Linked DNA regions of Prochlorococcus marinus XMU1402. The protein of the gene in region 1 binds, or shares a complex with, the protein of each later gene. Links are inferred from orthologs where the notes say so. Each region holds a gene or a part of one and is shown in the gene's direction. Other genes may lie near its edges. The genes, in order: rpsP and rpsT.

Evidence for each region.
Region 2: rpsP (region 1) and rpsT share a complex: the UniProt entries of both Bacillus subtilis proteins name them as parts of the 30S ribosomal subunit. The link is inferred for Prochlorococcus marinus XMU1402 from one-to-one orthologs.

Annotation. Positions count from the first base shown.
Region 1 is NZ_JAAORD010000002.1:206,418-219,187, reverse strand. Bases 7,046-9,858 are described here. They hold rpsP (30S ribosomal protein S16), read left to right. Parts: upstream 7,046-8,175; coding sequence 8,176-8,541; downstream 8,542-9,858. Other genes in these bases: HA141_RS07295 (Bax inhibitor-1/YccA family protein), read left to right, coding at 9,608-9,858; HA141_RS07300 (PhoH family protein), read left to right, coding at 8,578-9,534; ffh (signal recognition particle protein), read left to right, coding at 7,046-8,121. Also shown: tRNA 2-thiouridine(34) synthase MnmA, read right to left, coding at 1-614; HA141_RS07330 (NAD(P)H-hydrate dehydratase), read left to right, coding at 661-2,226; HA141_RS07325 (RpoD/SigA family RNA polymerase sigma factor), read left to right, coding at 2,365-3,306; pdhA (pyruvate dehydrogenase (acetyl-transferring) E1 component subunit alpha), read right to left, coding at 3,307-4,344; HA141_RS07315 (IMS domain-containing protein), read left to right, coding at 4,493-6,598; more of ffh, read left to right, coding at 6,646-7,045; more of HA141_RS07295, read left to right, coding at 9,859-10,345; HA141_RS07290 (hypothetical protein), read right to left, coding at 10,396-10,923; GTPase Era, read left to right, coding at 10,962-11,873; tRNA (guanosine(37)-N1)-methyltransferase TrmD, read left to right, coding at 11,874-12,656; HA141_RS07275 (hypothetical protein), read left to right, coding at 12,710-12,770.
Region 2 is NZ_JAAORD010000002.1:393,281-398,313, reverse strand. The notes cover bases 2,068-5,033. They hold rpsT (30S ribosomal protein S20), read left to right. Parts: upstream 2,068-3,386; coding sequence 3,387-3,680; downstream 3,681-5,033. Other genes in these bases: rpoB (DNA-directed RNA polymerase subunit beta), read left to right, coding at 4,727-5,033; HA141_RS08390 (TatD family hydrolase), read left to right, coding at 3,697-4,491; hisD (histidinol dehydrogenase), read right to left, coding at 2,068-3,264. In the rest of the region: HA141_RS08410 (trypsin-like peptidase domain-containing protein), read left to right, coding at 92-1,222; ribose-5-phosphate isomerase RpiA, read left to right, coding at 1,268-1,981; more of hisD, read right to left, coding at 1,978-2,067. UniProt on the Bacillus subtilis protein: Binds directly to 16S ribosomal RNA.

The DNA of each region.
Region 1 (12,770 bases):
TTTCTTGTTTCTTCTTTTTTCATTTCACCAAGAGGAAATTCTAATCTGCTTAGTACTTCTTGTGAAAGAGAATAAAGAAAATAACTTTGGTCTTTGTTTTCGTCAGCACCTCTGAGAAGAAGGAAGTCCTTAAATACAAAGCTCTTATAATCAAGCGTTTCAGCATAAGATGATTTTTTTATCCTTGCATAATGTCCAGTCGCAATATGAGTAAAGTCTTTTTTGTTTAATGCGTAATTAAGCATTTCTTCAAACTTCACATTCTTGTTGCACATCGAACATGGAAGTGGAGTGAATCCTTTCTCATAGCTTTCAGTAGTTTTTTTAATTACCTCTCTTTCGAAAATTTCTCTTGAGTCTATTATTTTATGATTAATTCCCAAATCTTCACAAAGGCCAGCAGCATCTACTAATCCTTCAGAACAACAAGAGCCTTCTCCTTTCATCAGCCAAAGAGTTAGTCCCTCAACATTCCAGCCTCTTTCTACAAGAAGAGCAGCTGAAAGGGAACTATCTACGCCACCGGAAAGACCTACAATAATATTTTTCTTCTTCTTAGTTTTATTATTAGAAAAACAGTTCTCTGATTTTTTATCCTTTTGTGTCTTTAACATGGAAGTTTGAATTTTTGAACAGTACCTAAATTGCTTTGTACTAATTATGAACAAAATTGTATGGCCAACAATTGACTCAAAACATTTAATTGTTGATTCAAAGCAAATGTTGAAATTAGAGAAAGAAATGTTTTCTGATGGAATGCCACAAGAAGCATTGATGGAAAAAGCAGGAATCCAAATTAGTAGATGGCTCTTAAAAAAGAAACCTCTTCTCAAGCATGGAATAACTGTTTTTATAGGCCCTGGGCATAATGGTGGTGATGGTGCCGTAATAGCTAGAGAGCTTTTTTTGAATGGTTTTTATGTCCAGGTATGGTGCCCATTCACGATAAAAAAAACATCAACAAATAATCACCTTAATTATCTTACATCTATTGGCGTCACAAAATTAGTAGAGCGCCCTGATCCAAATGGGAAAGAACTTTGGATTGATGCAGTTTTTGGTAATAATCAAAAAAGAAAAGTCGATAATACATTAATTAAACTTTTTAATCAAAAATTTCATAACAAATATGGCAAGGTAATAAGTATTGATATTCCAACAGGATTATGTCCTGATAAAGGAGAGCCTTTTTTTGATAACGCAGTAAAGGCAGACTATACCTTAGTTATTGGTCTTAATAAGATTGGGTTAACTCAAGATTCTGCTTTACCTTTTATTGGAGAATTGCACCATATAGATATTGGGGTGCCTATTAATAAGTTATCTAAGATTGAGAAAAAAATTATTAACGTTACTTACAAAGATTTAAAAAATATTGATTTACCTTCTTTACCAAAAAATTCTAATAAATACAAAAGAGGACGAACATTAATAATTGCTGGAAGTGAAAAATATCCAGGGGCTGCATACTTATCATTAAGAGGAGCAATATCAAGTGGAGCTGGTTTTATCTCTGCGGTTCTGCCTGAATTAGTAGCTGAATCTATTTGGCAAGTCGCTCCGGAAATAGTTTTAAAAGGAACTATGACAACTAATCAAAATGGTAATGCATCCTTGTTCAGCGCACTAAAAAATATTGATCTAAATTTATATGACTCATTAGCTGTAGGTCCAGGGATAGGAATTGATAATGATGATTGGCAAAAATCAAAAGACTACCTTATAGGTTTTAAAGGATTATTGATTTTAGATGCAGATGCACTTAATAGAATTTCTGAATCAAAATTAGGATCAAAATTCTTTATAGAAAGAAAATTTCAAACATGGATTACACCTCATATTAAGGAATTTTCAAGGTTATTTCCTAATATAGAAGGTGAGACTAATGTTGGACTAGCCCTTAAAGCGGCCAAAGAATTTAATATAAGTGTTTTGTTAAAAGGAGCTAACAGCATAGTTGCTGATGATGAAAAAGCATGGCAACTTTTTGGGACTGATTCTCAGACTGCTAGAGCAGGATTAGGCGATCTTTTATCTGGATTTATAGCTGGCAGTTCTGCTATTGATTTGACCCTTTGTAAAAAAATAACAACGGATTTTTTTACTAAATACGTACTTCTACATTCTTTTGCTGCATCAAAGTGTAAAACAGGCTCAAATGCTTATGCTATTGGTGATGAATTATCTAAATTAATGAGAAATAGGAAAACGAGACAAATATCTTGAAAGAAACAATTTAAGAGAGTTATTTTTAGCTTTAAACACATTTATGTACAATTATTACCTGAAATCTGAAGCAGATATTAAATATTTGGCGGTTTATTAAAAAATATAGGAGAGTTTTAATACCTTACTAGGTCAGAAATGTCTTCATCAGTACCAACACCAACTGAAACTCATAAAAGAAGAGGCAAAGACTCTATAAGTTGGTACTTATCGGAGATCGGTCGTCGTCCTCTCCTAACTCCAGATGAGGAGATTGAATTGGGTAACCAAGTTCAAAAAATGATGATTCTCACAGAAGACGGTCAATTAAACGAAAAAAATAAAGAATTCACCTCTCAAGAAAAAAGAAATATAAAAGTTGGTAAAAGAGCTAAAGATAGAATGATGGAGGCCAATTTAAGATTAGTAGTCAGTGTTGCAAAAAAATATCAAGGCAAGGGACTAGAACTTTTAGATTTAGTTCAAGAAGGCTCTCTCGGGCTCGAAAGGGCCGTTGAAAAATTTGATCCAAAAAGAGGGTATAAATTTTCAACTTATGCATTTTGGTGGATCAGGCAAAGTATGACAAGAGCAATAGCTTGTCAATCTAGGACCATACGTTTACCTGTTCATCTAAGCGAAAGATTGGCATCCATCAGAAAAGTTAGTAGAGATTTAGCGCATAAACTTGGTGCCATGCCAAGCAGAATTGAGATTGCAGAAGCTATGGATATTGATGTGGAAGAATTAGATTCTGTTTTAAGACAAGCTTTATCAACAAGTAGTTTGGATGCTCCTGTTAATGGTGATGATGGTAGGAGCTTCCTAGGTGATTTAATTGCCGATAGTAACAATGAAGAACCTTTAGATCAAGTTGAACAGAAAATGCATCAAGAGCAACTTGGTATGTGGTTAAGCCATCTAAGCGAGCAAGAACAACATGTACTTAAATTACGATTTGGCCTTGATGGCAATGAGAGGCATACACTTGCTGAGATAGGAAGATTACTTGAAGTTTCTAGGGAGAGAGTAAGACAAGTTGAATTGAAGGCATTAAGAAAATTAAGAAATTTAACCAGAAAGTTACCCAGTGGAATTTAATTAATCTTCGGCCCAAATATATTTAGTTAACTCTTTAGAAGGAGGTTCAGGTGCCTCTAAAGCATTTTTAACAGCTTCTGATATTTCTATATCAATTTTCTTTTCAATACTTTTTAATTCTTCTTGCGTTGCAAATTTTTTATCAATAATTTCTTGAGCTAATTTCTTGATAGGATCTCTTTTTCCCCAGAAATCCTTCTCTTTTTCAGACCTTAATTCATCAGGATCTGCAAGTGAATGTCCTCTGTATCTATAGGTCAAACATTCTAAAAGGGTGGGACCCTCTCCTGCTCTAGCTCGCTCAATTGCTCTTTGTGCAGCCCCTCTAACAGCCAATACATCCATTCCGTCAACTTCCTCACCATGCATACCGAAAGCAGAGGCTTTTCTCCAAATTTCAGGATTGCTGGTTGCTCTATCATGGGCCATTCCAATAGCCCATTTATTGTTTTCAACAACAAAGATTATGGGTAATTTCCATAATTGGGCCATATTCAAACATTCAAAAAACTGTCCATTATTGCAAGTTCCATCTCCGAAGAATGCTGCAGTTACCGAGTCACTACTATTATTACCAGCAACCTCTTTTTTATATTTACTTGAAAAGGCTGCTCCTAAAGCAACTGGAATGCCTTCCCCAATAAATGCGTATCCTCCCAACAAGTGATGCTCTCTTGAGAATAAGTGCATGGATCCACCTCTGCCTTTACTACAACCTGTAGCTTTACCAAAAAGTTCGCTCATTACTTCAAAAGAGGGAACACCTGCACTAAGTGCATGTACATGATCGCGGTAGGTACTACAAAACCAATCGTGTTTCTTTTTCATGGCACCAATTACACCAGTGCTAATAGCTTCCTGGCCGTTATATAAATGAACGAAACCAAACATTTTTCCTCTGTAGTACATTTCTGCACACTTATCTTCGAATCTGCGGCCAAGTATCATATCTTCATAAAGAAATAACCCTGTTTCTCGATCTAATTCGGCTTTTTTTATATCTTGAAGATTTGAAATTCTTTCTACGTGTGTTTCCAAGAAAATACCTTAATGAAGTTTTGATTTGTTAACATTCTAAGCTGTGAAGGTCAATTTTCATGATTTTTTTTAATAACTCTGTATGACCTTATGAAAAAAATTTTTAACTTGATAAAATTTGTCTAAGAATTTTCAATAGGATATTTGTTTGGAACTTCCATTAGACCATTTTCGTTTAATTGGCGTAAGCCCCTCTGCAACATCTGAGGAAATATTAAGAGCTTTTCAATTGCGGTTGGATAAGACACCTAATGAAGGCTTTACTTATGAAGTTTTATCCCAAAGATCAGAGTTGCTTCGACTTACCGCTGATTTGCTTACTGACCCAGAAAGTAGGAGAGAATATGAGAATTTATTATCAAATGGCGTCTCTGGATTAGAGTTTTCCTCAAATAGAGATGTTGCAGGCTTGATACTTCTTTGGGAATCAGGTTCCCCAAAAGAAGCTTTTAAAATCGCAAGAAAAGCTTTGCAGCCTCCACAAACTCCAGCCTTAGGTAGTAGTAGAGAAGCCGATCTAACTTTATTGGCTGCATTAACTGCTAGAGACTCTGCAATTCAAGAACAAAAGCTTAGATCGTATTCCAACGCTGCAGATTTTTTACAAGAGGGTATACAACTTCTGCAAAGAATGGGAAAGCTTGTTGAAATTAGGAAAGATCTTGAAGAAGACTTGGTTTCTCTGCTTCCTTACAGGATCCTAGACTTACTTAGTAGGGATTTAAATGATCAAGAGTCTCATAAAAAAGGTTTAAGTATGTTGGAAAATTTAATAACTAAAAGAGGGGGTTTAGAAGGTAACAATAAATCTGAATATGGAGATTACCTAAATCAACAAGAATTTGAAGCTTTTTTCCAACAAATAAAGTCATATCTGACAGTAGATGAACAGATAGAGTTGTTTCTTGAATTACAAAAAAGAGGTTCATTAGAGGCTGGATTTTTGGCTTTTCTATCTTTGACAGCACTTGGTTTCTCTAGAAGACAGCCTGAAAAATTGTTCGAAGCAAGAAGAATTCTGAAGAAACTAAATTTATCAGGACTTGATTCAATGCCTCTTATAGGCTGTTTAGACTTGCTTCTGGCAGATGTTGATCAGGCCTCAGCTAGGTTCTTAAGTAGTTCTGACGATAATTTGCGAGATTGGCTTAATAACTATCCAGGAAATAAGCTAGAAGCAATATGTATTTTCTGTAAAAATTGGTTAGAGAACGATGTGTTAGTTGGTTATAGAGATATTGAATCAAAAGAGGTAGATTTAAATACTTGGTTTGAAGACAGGGAAATTCAAGAATTTATTGAAAGATTAGAAAAGAAATCAAATAAAACTTCATTTAGACCAAATTTTCAGAATCAACAATTCAATAAAGAATCCACTACAAAAGTTACTCAAAATTTTGATAACGAAGTAACTAATTTTGATGAAGGGAGATTACCATTGCCAGGTGGCATAAAACAAAAGTTCGAAAAAATCGATATCCAAGATAATAAATTTAATGAGGAAATTTTTAAGAATAAAACATTAGATTTTTATAGGTTTTTAATTGAAAAAATTGCTGAACTAAAGTTTAGTTTTGGGGAATTCTTGAATGATCAAGAAATTATTGGTAGGTCACCATTGTTGATATACTTGTATGCGTTTTTATTATTATTTGCATTTGGTATTGGCATTGGATTTTTAAGAAATAATTTTAAAAATTCTATTCAAGATGAAGCCATATTAGATAAACCCTTAGTATCTACAGATACAAACCAAAAGTTAAGTGATAAAGCTATTAATCAAGAAATAAAAAAAAATCCTTCAAATAACTTAAAACCAATCCCTGTAAAATCTACTGAAACTAATTCCATCAAAGTTAAAAAACTTACTAAAGCCTCTCCTTCCTTAGATGATATAAGTAGTTTAATTAATCAATGGCTACTAAATAAAAGTAATTATTTATCTAGAAAGGGTGAAATTAATCTTTCCCATATTGTTAGAAGTGGTTTGATTGAAAGAACTATTGAAGAACGACAAAATGATATCAAGAAAGGAATCTATAAAGAAATTAATTCCCGAATCCTGAAGATAGATTTGGAATCTCAAACTTCTTCTAGGATAGTTGTTTTAGCTGAATTAGATTACCTAGAGAGAATAATAAAGAATTCAGGAGAATTTGTTAATGAAACATCATTGACTCCGCTAAAAGTTAAATATACTTTAGGTTTTTCTAATAAATCATGGAAATTGGTTGATTTTGTAAGTGGCTTGTAAGTATAAATTAGAAGATCCTATATAATAATTAAAATTACTTTTTAATAATGTTTGATGAACTGTCATCACGCTTTGAAGACGCGGTAAAAGGTTTAAGAGGCGAAGCAAAAATAAGCGAAAATAATATCAATGATGCCTTGAAGGAGGTTAAAAGAGCACTTCTCGATGCGGATGTTAGTTTATCTGTAGTAAAAGAATTTATTTCGGATGTTAAAGATAAAGCTATCGGAGAACAGGTGGTTAGAGGGGTAAACCCAGGTCAAAAGTTTATAGAAGTTGTAAATAAAGAATTGATTAATATTATGGGGAATGAAAACTCTCCTCTAAAAGAAAATCAAGATAGTCCCACAGTCATTTTGATGGCTGGACTTCAGGGGGCGGGTAAAACAACTGCAACAGGAAAATTAGGCCTTTATTTAAAGGAAAAAGATAAAAAAGTTCTTTTGGTCGCTGCTGATATTTATCGACCGGCAGCTGTAGAGCAGCTCAAAACTTTGGGAAGTCAATATGACTTGGAAGTTTTTTCAGCTAAAGAAAAAAATAGCAAACCAGAAGAGATAGCTAAGGACGCATTGAATTTTGCTAGTGAAAATGATTTTAATTCGATAATTATTGATACCGCAGGAAGATTGCAAATTGATGATTCAATGATGAGTGAAATGGTTCGAATAAAAGAAGTTTCTAGCCCGGACGAAGTTTTGCTTGTTGTTGATTCAATGATTGGGCAAGAAGCTGCTGACTTAACAAAGTCATTTCATGAAAAAGTAGGAATTACCGGAGCGATATTAACTAAATTGGATGGAGACTCAAGAGGAGGTGCTGCTTTATCAATAAGAAAAATAAGTGGTAAACCAATTAAATTTATTGGTGTTGGAGAAAAAATTGAGGCCCTGCAGCCATTCCACCCAGAGAGAATGGCTAGCAGAATCTTAGGAATGGGAGATGTATTAACACTTGTTGAAAAAGCCCAAAAAGAAGTAGAGCTTGCTGATGCAGAAGCGATGCAAAAGAAACTTCAAGAGGCTACTTTTGACTTTAATGATTTTGTTAAGCAAATGAGATTAATTAAAAGGATGGGGTCACTTGGGGGATTGATGAAATTAATACCTGGAATGAATAAAATAGATGATGGGATGATAAAAAATGGAGAAGATCAACTTAAAAAAATAGAATCTATGATCTCTTCAATGACTCTCGAGGAGAAACAAAAACCTGAGGTTCTTGCCGCCCAGCCTTCTAGAAGACAAAGAATAGCTCAGGGTAGTGGCTATGAAGCAAAAGATGTAGATAAAGTACTAGCTGATTTTCAAAGAATGAGAGGTTTCATGAAACAAATCTCGAATGGCGGAATGCCGGGGATGGGAGGAATGCCGGGGATGGGAGGAATGCCGGGAATGGGAGGAATGCCGGGAATGGGAGGAATGCCGGGGATGGGAGGAATGCCGGGAATGGGAGGAATGGGTAATAAACCATTTAAAAAACAAAAAAATAATAAAAAGAAAAAAGGATTTGCTGATTTATAGTTTCTAATTTTTTACCTTTAAATGATATTATTATTAAAAACACATTAATTTAAAATGATTAAGTTGCGCCTTAAGCGCTTTGGTAAGAAGAAAGAGGCAAGTTTCAGAATTGTTGCGTGCAATAGTACTTCCAGAAGAGATGGTAGACCTCTTCAAGAACTAGGTTTTTATAACCCAAGAACTAAAGAAACTAGGCTAGATACGGAAGCTTTAAGATCAAGACTTACGCAAGGAGCTCAGCCAACTAATGTAGTTAGGACTTTGTTAGAGAAAGGCGGACTTTTAGAAAAAGTAGAGAGACCTTCTATCGCTATTGGTAAGGCAAAGCTAGAGAAGGAAAAATTAGCTAAGGCTAAAACCAAAGACGAAGAAAATGTTGGTAGTAAAGCTGAAAGCGATAGTAATGAAGCTGAAAGCTAGAAGTTTGATTTTTTTTAATTCTAATAAAATAACTAAATGAAAGAAGTTTCCAAAACTGGTCACTTCACAATTGATTTGCCAAACTCTGATGCTGCCACTGCATTATCTGGACCAGGGAACTCTTTCTTAAAAAAGTTTGAGTCTTTAACGGGAGTTTCTTTAACTATAAGAGGCTTACAACTTGAGATGAACGGTGTAATCTCTAAGATTGAAAGAGCATCAGCATTGGTGGAGCTGACAAGACCTATTTGGGAACAAGGTTTAGAAGTTCCAGAAGTAGATCTTAAAGCAGCTTTAAGTTCTTTAAATATGGGAGAGTCATCATCACATGCTCAACTTGGGAAAAAAGTTCTTGCGCGTTCAAAAGAGGGAATATTTTTAAGACCAAGAACTTTAAGGCAAAAAGAATATGTTGAAGCAATTGAAAACTATGATCTTACCTTTGCAATTGGTCCCGCTGGGACTGGAAAGACATTTTTAGCAACTGTATGCGCAGCGAGACTATTGAACGAAAAAAAAATAGAAAAAATTGTTTTAACCAGACCAGCCGTTGAAGCTGGTGAAAGTCTAGGATTCCTGCCTGGAGATTTGCAACAAAAAGTAGATCCATATTTAAGACCCTTATTTGATTCTTTACATAGCATATTCGGATTTGAAAAAACAAATTCGTTAATCGATAAAGGAATTATTGAAGTTGCTCCTTTAGCCTTTATGAGGGGCAGAACCTTGGATAATTCTTTGGTAATTCTTGATGAAGCCCAAAACACTTCTTGTTCTCAAATGAGAATGTTTTTAACCAGATTAGGTGAAAGATCAAAAATGGTAGTAAATGGAGATATTACCCAAATTGATTTAAAAAAAGATCAGGAAAGCGGCCTAATAGAAGCATCAAGAATTTTCTCGGAAACTGAAGGGATCAAATTTTGTCATTTGACTGTTGAAGATGTAGTTCGTCATCCTTTAGTTCAGAAAATTATTGAGGCTTATCGATAACTTTATAACTCTGGAGATCCGTACCCTGAAATTTTAAAAATCAAGTAGAATATAATCATATTTAATAAAAAAAATGCCAGCAAGTAGTAATTTCAATCAAGCTATTCGTGAAGCACAAAGTGGTTCAATTGTTGGACCTAATGTTGTTCAAAAAGCTTTACCTTATGTAGGTGGAGGGATGGTTCTAACTTCTTTAGGCGTTTTAGCAGGTGTCTCACTCATAGCAACAAATCCTGGTCTTTTCCAGCCTCTTTCAATAGTTGCATTTATTGCAGAATTGATTTTGTTTTTTATAGCCACAAGCGCTGCAAATAATGCAAATAATGCGAAGGCCCTGCCCTTATTGACAGCATTTAGTTTGTTAACTGGATTCACATTAAGTGGAATAGTCGCTTTAGCAATAGGAACAATTGGTATTGGTTCTGTTGGAACAGCTGCTTTAGCTACTGGTATAACTTTCGTTATTGCCTCTTACACTGGTCAAAGAATGAGTGATAGTGTGGGTCAAGCACTCAGTGGGGTAGTTGGTCTCGGATTGATAGGACTGCTTATAGCAATGTTTGTCCAATTAATTGGGGGATTATTTGCTCCAGGAGTTTTTGGAGGTTCAGGACTCGAATTGATAATTGCAGGATTTGGAACTGTCTTATTTGTTGCAATGTCTTTCGTTGATTTCTATACAATGCCAAGAAGATATAAAGACGATCAATACCTTTCAGGGGCTTTAGGTATGTATCTTACTTATATAAATCTTTTTGTTTTTATATTGAGATTAATGATTGCACTCCAAGGCGGTGGAAGAAGAGACTAAAACATTAAATAAATAGCTATCCAAAAGCGTAGATTTGTTTCTACGCTTTTTTATTGGGGGATATCAAGAATTTGTTTTTTTATAAATTCCTTTTGCTCTGAATCATATTTTACTGAATTATCAAAACTATTTCCCATATCATCTAAGTATATAAGGACTTTATTGACAGACTTTGAAACTGACTTAGTTTCTAGCAGTCTTAGAATAGCCTTACATCTATCTGAAATGTTTTCCGATGTTATCTCATATTCTTGATTATTATCTCTTCGATGAATAATAATTTGAGCAGAACTCATTATTAAATTTTTTACTACTATGTCTGTTACAGCATCACCGCCTTCATTCAGTTTGTAAATTAGTGAAAAAGGAAGTTTGTCTAACAAAAAACAATCTTTATCTGATAAGGCGTATGCAAAAAATCCTCTGAGTCCATTTCTTGTTTTAATTAGCTCTGCGATTCTATCTGCCAAAACCTCTTCGCTGAGTAAATCTTCACCCCACTCTTTGCACCATTTTGCGGATATGTTGATTGCTTGTGTGAACGAAGCTTCTTTTAAATTTATGGTTTTTTTTTCCATTTTTGATCAGAATTTTATTATTGATGCATTAAAAGTCTTTGGCCAATTATAGATCTGGGTTTGTAAGTTTACTAGGAAGGCCAAATGTAGGTAAATCTACTTTAATAAATAAATTGATTGGAGAAAAAATAACGATTACTTCTCCAATAGCGCAAACTACTAGAAATAAATTAAAAGGAATACTTACTACAGGCAATGGGCAAATAATTTTTGTTGATACACCAGGGGTTCATAAACCTCATCATCGACTTGGGGAGATATTAGTAAAAAATGCAAAATCTGCAATTAATGGAGTTGATATGGTAATTTTTGTAATCGATTCAAGTGAAGAACCTGGTAGAGGTGATGAATATATTTTGAACTTTCTAATCGCAAGTAAAACTGAGTTTATTGTTGTATTAAATAAGTGGGATTTGGTAAATAAAGAATTTAGAAATTTAAGAATTGATCAATATAGAAAATTTTTCGGAATTAACAGAAATTTTCTAATTGTAAGTGCTTCCCAAGGAGAAGGATGTTCTGAATTAATCGATATGGTGCTAACTTTTCTTCCAGAGGGACCAAAACTTTATGATGAAGAAATGATATGCGACCAACCATTAGATAATTTATTATCTGATTTAGTAAGAGAGAAGGTATTAATTAATACAAGAGAAGAAGTCCCTCATAGTGTTGCAGTAAAGATAGAAAAGATTGAGGAAATGAAAAGAAATAATGGCAAAAGTTTTACAGCTATTTTGGCTACTATTATCGTTGAAAGATCAACTCAAAAAGGTATTCTTATTGGTAAGAAAGGTTCAATGTTAAAAAAGATTGGTCATTCGGCAAGATCTGATATGTCAAAATTAATTGATGGTCCAGTTCATTTGGAGTTGTTTGTGAGAGTTGTTCCAAATTGGAGAAAAAAAGAATCAAGGTTAATTGAGTTCGGTTATGAGGAAGATTTATAGATGAGTAGTTTTAATTTTGAGGTAATTTCATTGTTCCCTAAAGCTTTTGAATTAATAAATAATTCAGGGGTCATAACAAGAGCTCTAGATAAGAATTTGATCGATGTAAATTTACATGATTTAAGAGAATATGGTGAAGGTTCCTACAGACAAGTAGATGATAAGCCTTATGGAGGAGGAGCAGGAATGGTACTAAAACCTGAACCTATTTATAAGGCATATGAATCTATTAGAAAATCACCTAAAAGTAAAACTTTGTTAATGACCCCACAGGGTAAAGTCTTAAAGCAAAAGGATCTTGTGAGATGGTCCGCTTTGGATCAAATAATAATTATTTGTGGTCAATATGAAGGTTTTGATGAAAGGATTAGATGTTTAGCTGATGAAGAGATATCGATAGGTGATTATGTTCTTTCTGGAGGTGAAATACCCGCTATATCAATAATTAATGGTTTAACCAGATTATTACCAGGAACTCTTGGTGATCCAGACTCCCTAGTTGATGAGAGTCATAATTCTTTTTTATTAGAATATCCTCACTACACGAGGCCATTAATTTTTAAAGATATGAAAGTGCCTGATATCTTAGTCAGCGGTAACCATGAAGAGATTAAATCGTGGAGGAGGCAAAAAAGTATGGAAAGAACATTGGAGAGAAGAAGCGACTTGATTTCGAACCAAAACTATAAAAAATCCCCACAAAGTAAAAGAATAATAAAAGAATATAATCAATTTATGGAATTTAGAAGAGGCAATGAATATGATATTTACCCTGATTGGTAGTTAAAACTTTTTCGAATTGATTTATGAATTACAGAAGTGTCACAGATTAAATTTTGTCAAATGTACCAGAAATTACAAATTTCAAATTAATTAAAGATAATTCTTTTATTTTAA
Region 2 (5,033 bases), 180 kb from region 1 along the record:
GAAAATTTTTTATTTTATGGATGTAAACAAAAAAAACAACAATAATATGTTTCTTCAATTAGATTATCTTATAAATCTAAAATAAAATATAATGAAGAAGCTAAAGATTAAATTTATTAATTTAATCCAAATTGCCATTATTTCTAGTTTTTATTTACTTAATTTTTTTCAAAATGCTGAAGCTTTAGCTTCTAATTCTTATGAAAGTCATAATTTTGTTTCATCTGCAGTTAAAAATGTTGGACCTGCAGTTGTAAAAATTGATACTGAGCGATTGGTTGAGAGACAACAATTTGATCCAACTTTACTAGATCCTCTTTTAAGGGATTTACTTGGAGAGCAAGGAATTAATCCTGAGAGAGAGAGAGGTCAAGGTTCTGGGGTGATTATTAATGATAATGGTTTGGTTCTTACTAATGCTCATGTTGTAGAGAGAGTTGATGATGTTTCAGTAACTTTGGCAGATGGAACTATTTGTGATGGACAAGTTTTGGGAACAGATGCAGTAACTGATTTGGCTTTAGTAAAAATTGAGGAATCTACCTTTTCTAGTTTTGCTCCACTTGGAAATTCTGAAGATCTCGAAGTTGGAGATTGGGCAATTGCTTTAGGCACGCCCTATGGTCTAGAAAAAACAGTTACCTTAGGGATTATAAGTAGCCTACATAGGGACATTAATAGTCTTGGGTTTTCAGATAAAAGGCTTGATCTTATACAGACTGATGCGGCAATTAATCCAGGGAATTCTGGAGGTCCGCTTATTAATTCAGATGGTGAGGTAATAGGTATTAACACATTGGTGAGAAGCGGCCCAGGGGCAGGTCTAGGATTCGCAATACCTATTAATTTAGCTAAAAGCGTTTCAGATCAGCTTCTTAAAAATGGGGAAGTTATACATCCATATTTAGGAGTTCAATTGATTTCTTTAAATCCTAGAATTGCTAAAGAACATAATCAAGATCCTAACTCACTAGTTCAATTACCTGAAAGAAATGGAGCTTTAATTCAATCAGTCATACCTAATAGTCCTGCTGAAAAAGCCGGTTTAAGAAGAGGAGATTTAGTAATAGCAGCTGAAAATATCTCTATAGATGAACCTAAGGCTTTGCTAGACGAAGTAGAAAAAGCTCAGATAGGTAAGATATTTCTCTTAAATGTTTTAAGAGATAATAAAGAGATACAAATTAATATCAAACCAGAACCACTCCCAGGTTTGACATAAATCCCCCATTGAAATTTAATAAACTATAAAGTCAAAAAAAAGATTTTGGATTCACAAACTCAGATGAAAAAAATAGTTGCTGATGCAGCAATTCAAGAGGTTAAAAGTCACATGATCCTTGGATTAGGATCTGGATCTACAGCCGCTCTTATGATAAAAAGTCTCGCTGATAATATTCGTTCTGGAAAACTGCAAAATATAAGAGGTGTTGCAACTTCCTTTCAGTCAGAAGTTTTAGCACTTCAACTCGATATCCCACTTATTGATTTAGCTTCTGTTTCTCAAATCGATTTAGCTATTGATGGAGCAGATGAAGTTGATCCTAGATTTCAATTGATAAAAGGGGGAGGAGCATGCCATGTCAGGGAAAAGTTAGTTGCATCTAAGGCTAATAAATTGCTAATTGTTGTTGACGAAACCAAACTTGTACAAAATTTAAATCGATCTTTTCCCTTGCCGGTAGAGGTTCTTCCCAATGCTTGGAAACAAGTGCAGGAATCGATTTCAAAAATGAATGGTATATCTACTCTAAGAATGGCCACCAAAAAAGCAGGCCCGATAGTGACTGATCAAGGTAACTTAATTTTAGATGTATTGTTTAATGATGGTATTAAGAATCCAAAAGAGATTGAAATGACTATAAATAATATTCCGGGTGTATTAGAAAACGGATTGTTTGTTGATCTTACAGACAAAGTATTGGTTGGTAAAATTGAAAACAATATTCCAGTTGTTTTTTCTCCCTCAAAAGTGGGCTAATCCTTAAACCTTATTTGTACTGAATTGGCGTGACTATGTAATCCTTCACTTTTAGCAAGGTTAATAATATCAAGACTGTTAACTTTTAAACTTTCTTCATTAAATTCTATTATTGAAGTATTTTTCATAAAAGTTTCAACTCCTAAAGATCCACTAAACCTTGAATTTCCTGATGTAGGTAAAGTATGATTTGGTCCGGCCAGGTAATCTCCTACTGCTTCGGGTGTCCATTTTCCTAAAAATATTGCTCCTGCATTCTCTATACCGTCAAGAATCTTTTTTGGATCAAAAGCTAAAATTTCTAGATGCTCTGGAGCAAAGTTATTGCTTAGTTCAATACATGATTCATGATTTTCACAAATAGCAATTAATCCCCAATTTTTTATTGATTCCATACAAATTTCTTTTCTTGGATGATCATCTATTTTTTTATAAACGTCTTTTAAAACTTCTTTAGCTTGCTCTTGTGATGTAGTCAGAAGTATTGATGAAGCTAAGGGATCATGTTCTGCTTGTGCAAGTAAATCAGAGGCTATATGAGTACTTTTTGCGGTTTCATCTGCAATAATTAATATCTCACTTGGACCTGCTAAGGAATCAATACCTGTAGAACCGTAAATTAATTTTTTGGCGGTAGTTACATAAATGTTACCTGGACCTGAAATAACATCGACTTTATCAATTTGTTTTGTACCAAATGCTAAAGCTCCAATTGCTTGAGCTCCTCCAATTCTAAAAACTTTATTAATTCCTGATAAGTAAGCTGCAGCTAAAACAGTTTCATCAACCCTTCCTTCTCTATTACCTGGAGATACCATGATAATTTCTTCTACACCAGCTACTTTTGCAGGTATCGCATTCATTAATACTGTACTTGGATAAGCAGCTCTGCCTCCAGGAATATAAATTCCTGCATTTTTTACTGGCCTCCATATTCTTTGAACTGTATCACCATGTTCACCTTTTATAGAGAAGGATGATGGAATTTCTTTTTCATGGAATTTCTTAATTCTTTTATGTGCTACCTGAAGTGCGCACTTTAAATTGCTATCAATTCTATTCCATGCATCTTTTAAATCATTCGCCTTTATTTGCATAGGTTTAGGATTGAAACCATCAAACTTTTTTGTATATTTTTCTACAGCTATATCTCCATTAGTTTTTACATCTTGAAGAATTTCTTCGACAATTAAATTTATCTTGGTATTGTTTTCTAAATTAGTTCTATTAGAGATCCTTCGTAGTTCTTGGAAAGCTTCTTTTTTATTACTTACGATCTTCATATTTTTAGTTTTTTATTAATTGAAAGGCACAAGTCCAAATTTAATCCTTATTTAAATTATATAGGATTGATAAGTTGTCGATTTATTTGTTATGATTAAAATCTTATATTTATGTGTCTCAAGTGGCCAATAACAAATCAGCAAAAAAGAGAATACAAATTGCGGAAAGAAATCGTTTAATTAATAAATCATACAAATCTACAGTTAAGACTTTGACTAAAAGAACTTTAGAAAATTGTACAAAATTTAAAAAAGATCCTAGCGAAGAGAATAAAAATTTAATTAAAAAAACTCTTAATAAGACTTTTAGTTTAATTGATAAAGCAGTCAAAAAAAATGTTCTACATAAGAATAATGGGGCTAATAAGAAATCAAAAATCAATAACATTGTAAAAAATACACTCACGACTAATTAATAAACAGATCAAAATTATGAGCGATATTGAACTCATAGATTCACACTGTCATTTAATATTCGAAAATTTTGAAGAAGACCTTGAAGATGTTGTTGAAAGGTTGCGTTCAAAAGGTATAAAAAAGTTGGTTCATGCTTGTTGTGAATTAAAAGAAATTCCTAAATTAAAAAAAATATCCCAAAAATTTAATGAGATTTATTATTCAGTGGGGTTGCATCCGCTAGAGGCACAAAAATGGGAACTAAGTTCCAAGTCTATTTTAAAAAAATCAGCTCAAGAAGATAGAAAAGTTGTTGCGGTTGGAGAACTAGGCTTGGATTTTTTTAAAAGTAATAATAAAACTCAACAAATTGATGCTCTTATTCCGCAAATGGAGTTGGCTTATGAACTAAATTTGCCTGTAATTATTCATTGCAGAGATGCTGCAAATGACATGATTGATATATGTAATAGTCTCTCTAAAAGAGGTAAATGTCCTAAAGGAGTACTTCATTGTTGGACAGGAACTCCAAGAGAAATGAAGCAATTCTTGGATCTTGGTTTTTATATAAGTTTTAGTGGGATAGTGACTTTCCCAAAAGCAATTGCAATTCATGAATGTGCCAAGATAGTTCCTAATGATAAATACTTAATTGAAACCGACTCGCCCTTTTTAGCGCCTGTTCCTCACAGAGGTAAAAGAAATGAACCTGCATTTGTTGAAAATGTAGCCAAATTTATGGCAGATCTTAGATCTACTCAATTAAAAACAATTGCCAAAGAGTCATTTAAGAATGCTGAAGATTTGTTTAAATTTGACTTGTTAATTTGACATATCAGCTGCTATTATTAGGAATTACTGGAAAATTTTCTTAATTTTTAGTTTTAACTTTCTAAGGTAACAGTTTTGCGACTAGAAAGATCAATTTTTTTGTTTTTAATAAATTGATTTTTTGTTGAAATCGAGATTTAATGATTGATTTCAAATAAAAAGAAAAGTTAAAAAAATAATTATTGAGTAGATTTAAGGTAAATAGTAAATCTCACAAAATCGCAGGTTTTCTTGGATGAGCAGTAGCGCTTTACAAGTAGCAAAAACAGCTACTTATCTACCAGATTTGGTTGAAGTACAAAGAGCAAGCTTTAAATGGTTTTTGGAAAAAGGTTTAATAGAGGAATTACAAAATTTTTCTCCAATATCTGATTACACAGGTAAATTAGAATTACATTTTATTGGAGAAGAATATAGGTTAAAAAGACCTAGACATGATGTTGAAGAAGCTAAAAGAAGAGATGCGACATTTGCTTCTCAAATGTATGTAACTTGCAGACTAATTAATAAAGAGACAGGAGAAATTAAAGAACAAGAGGTAT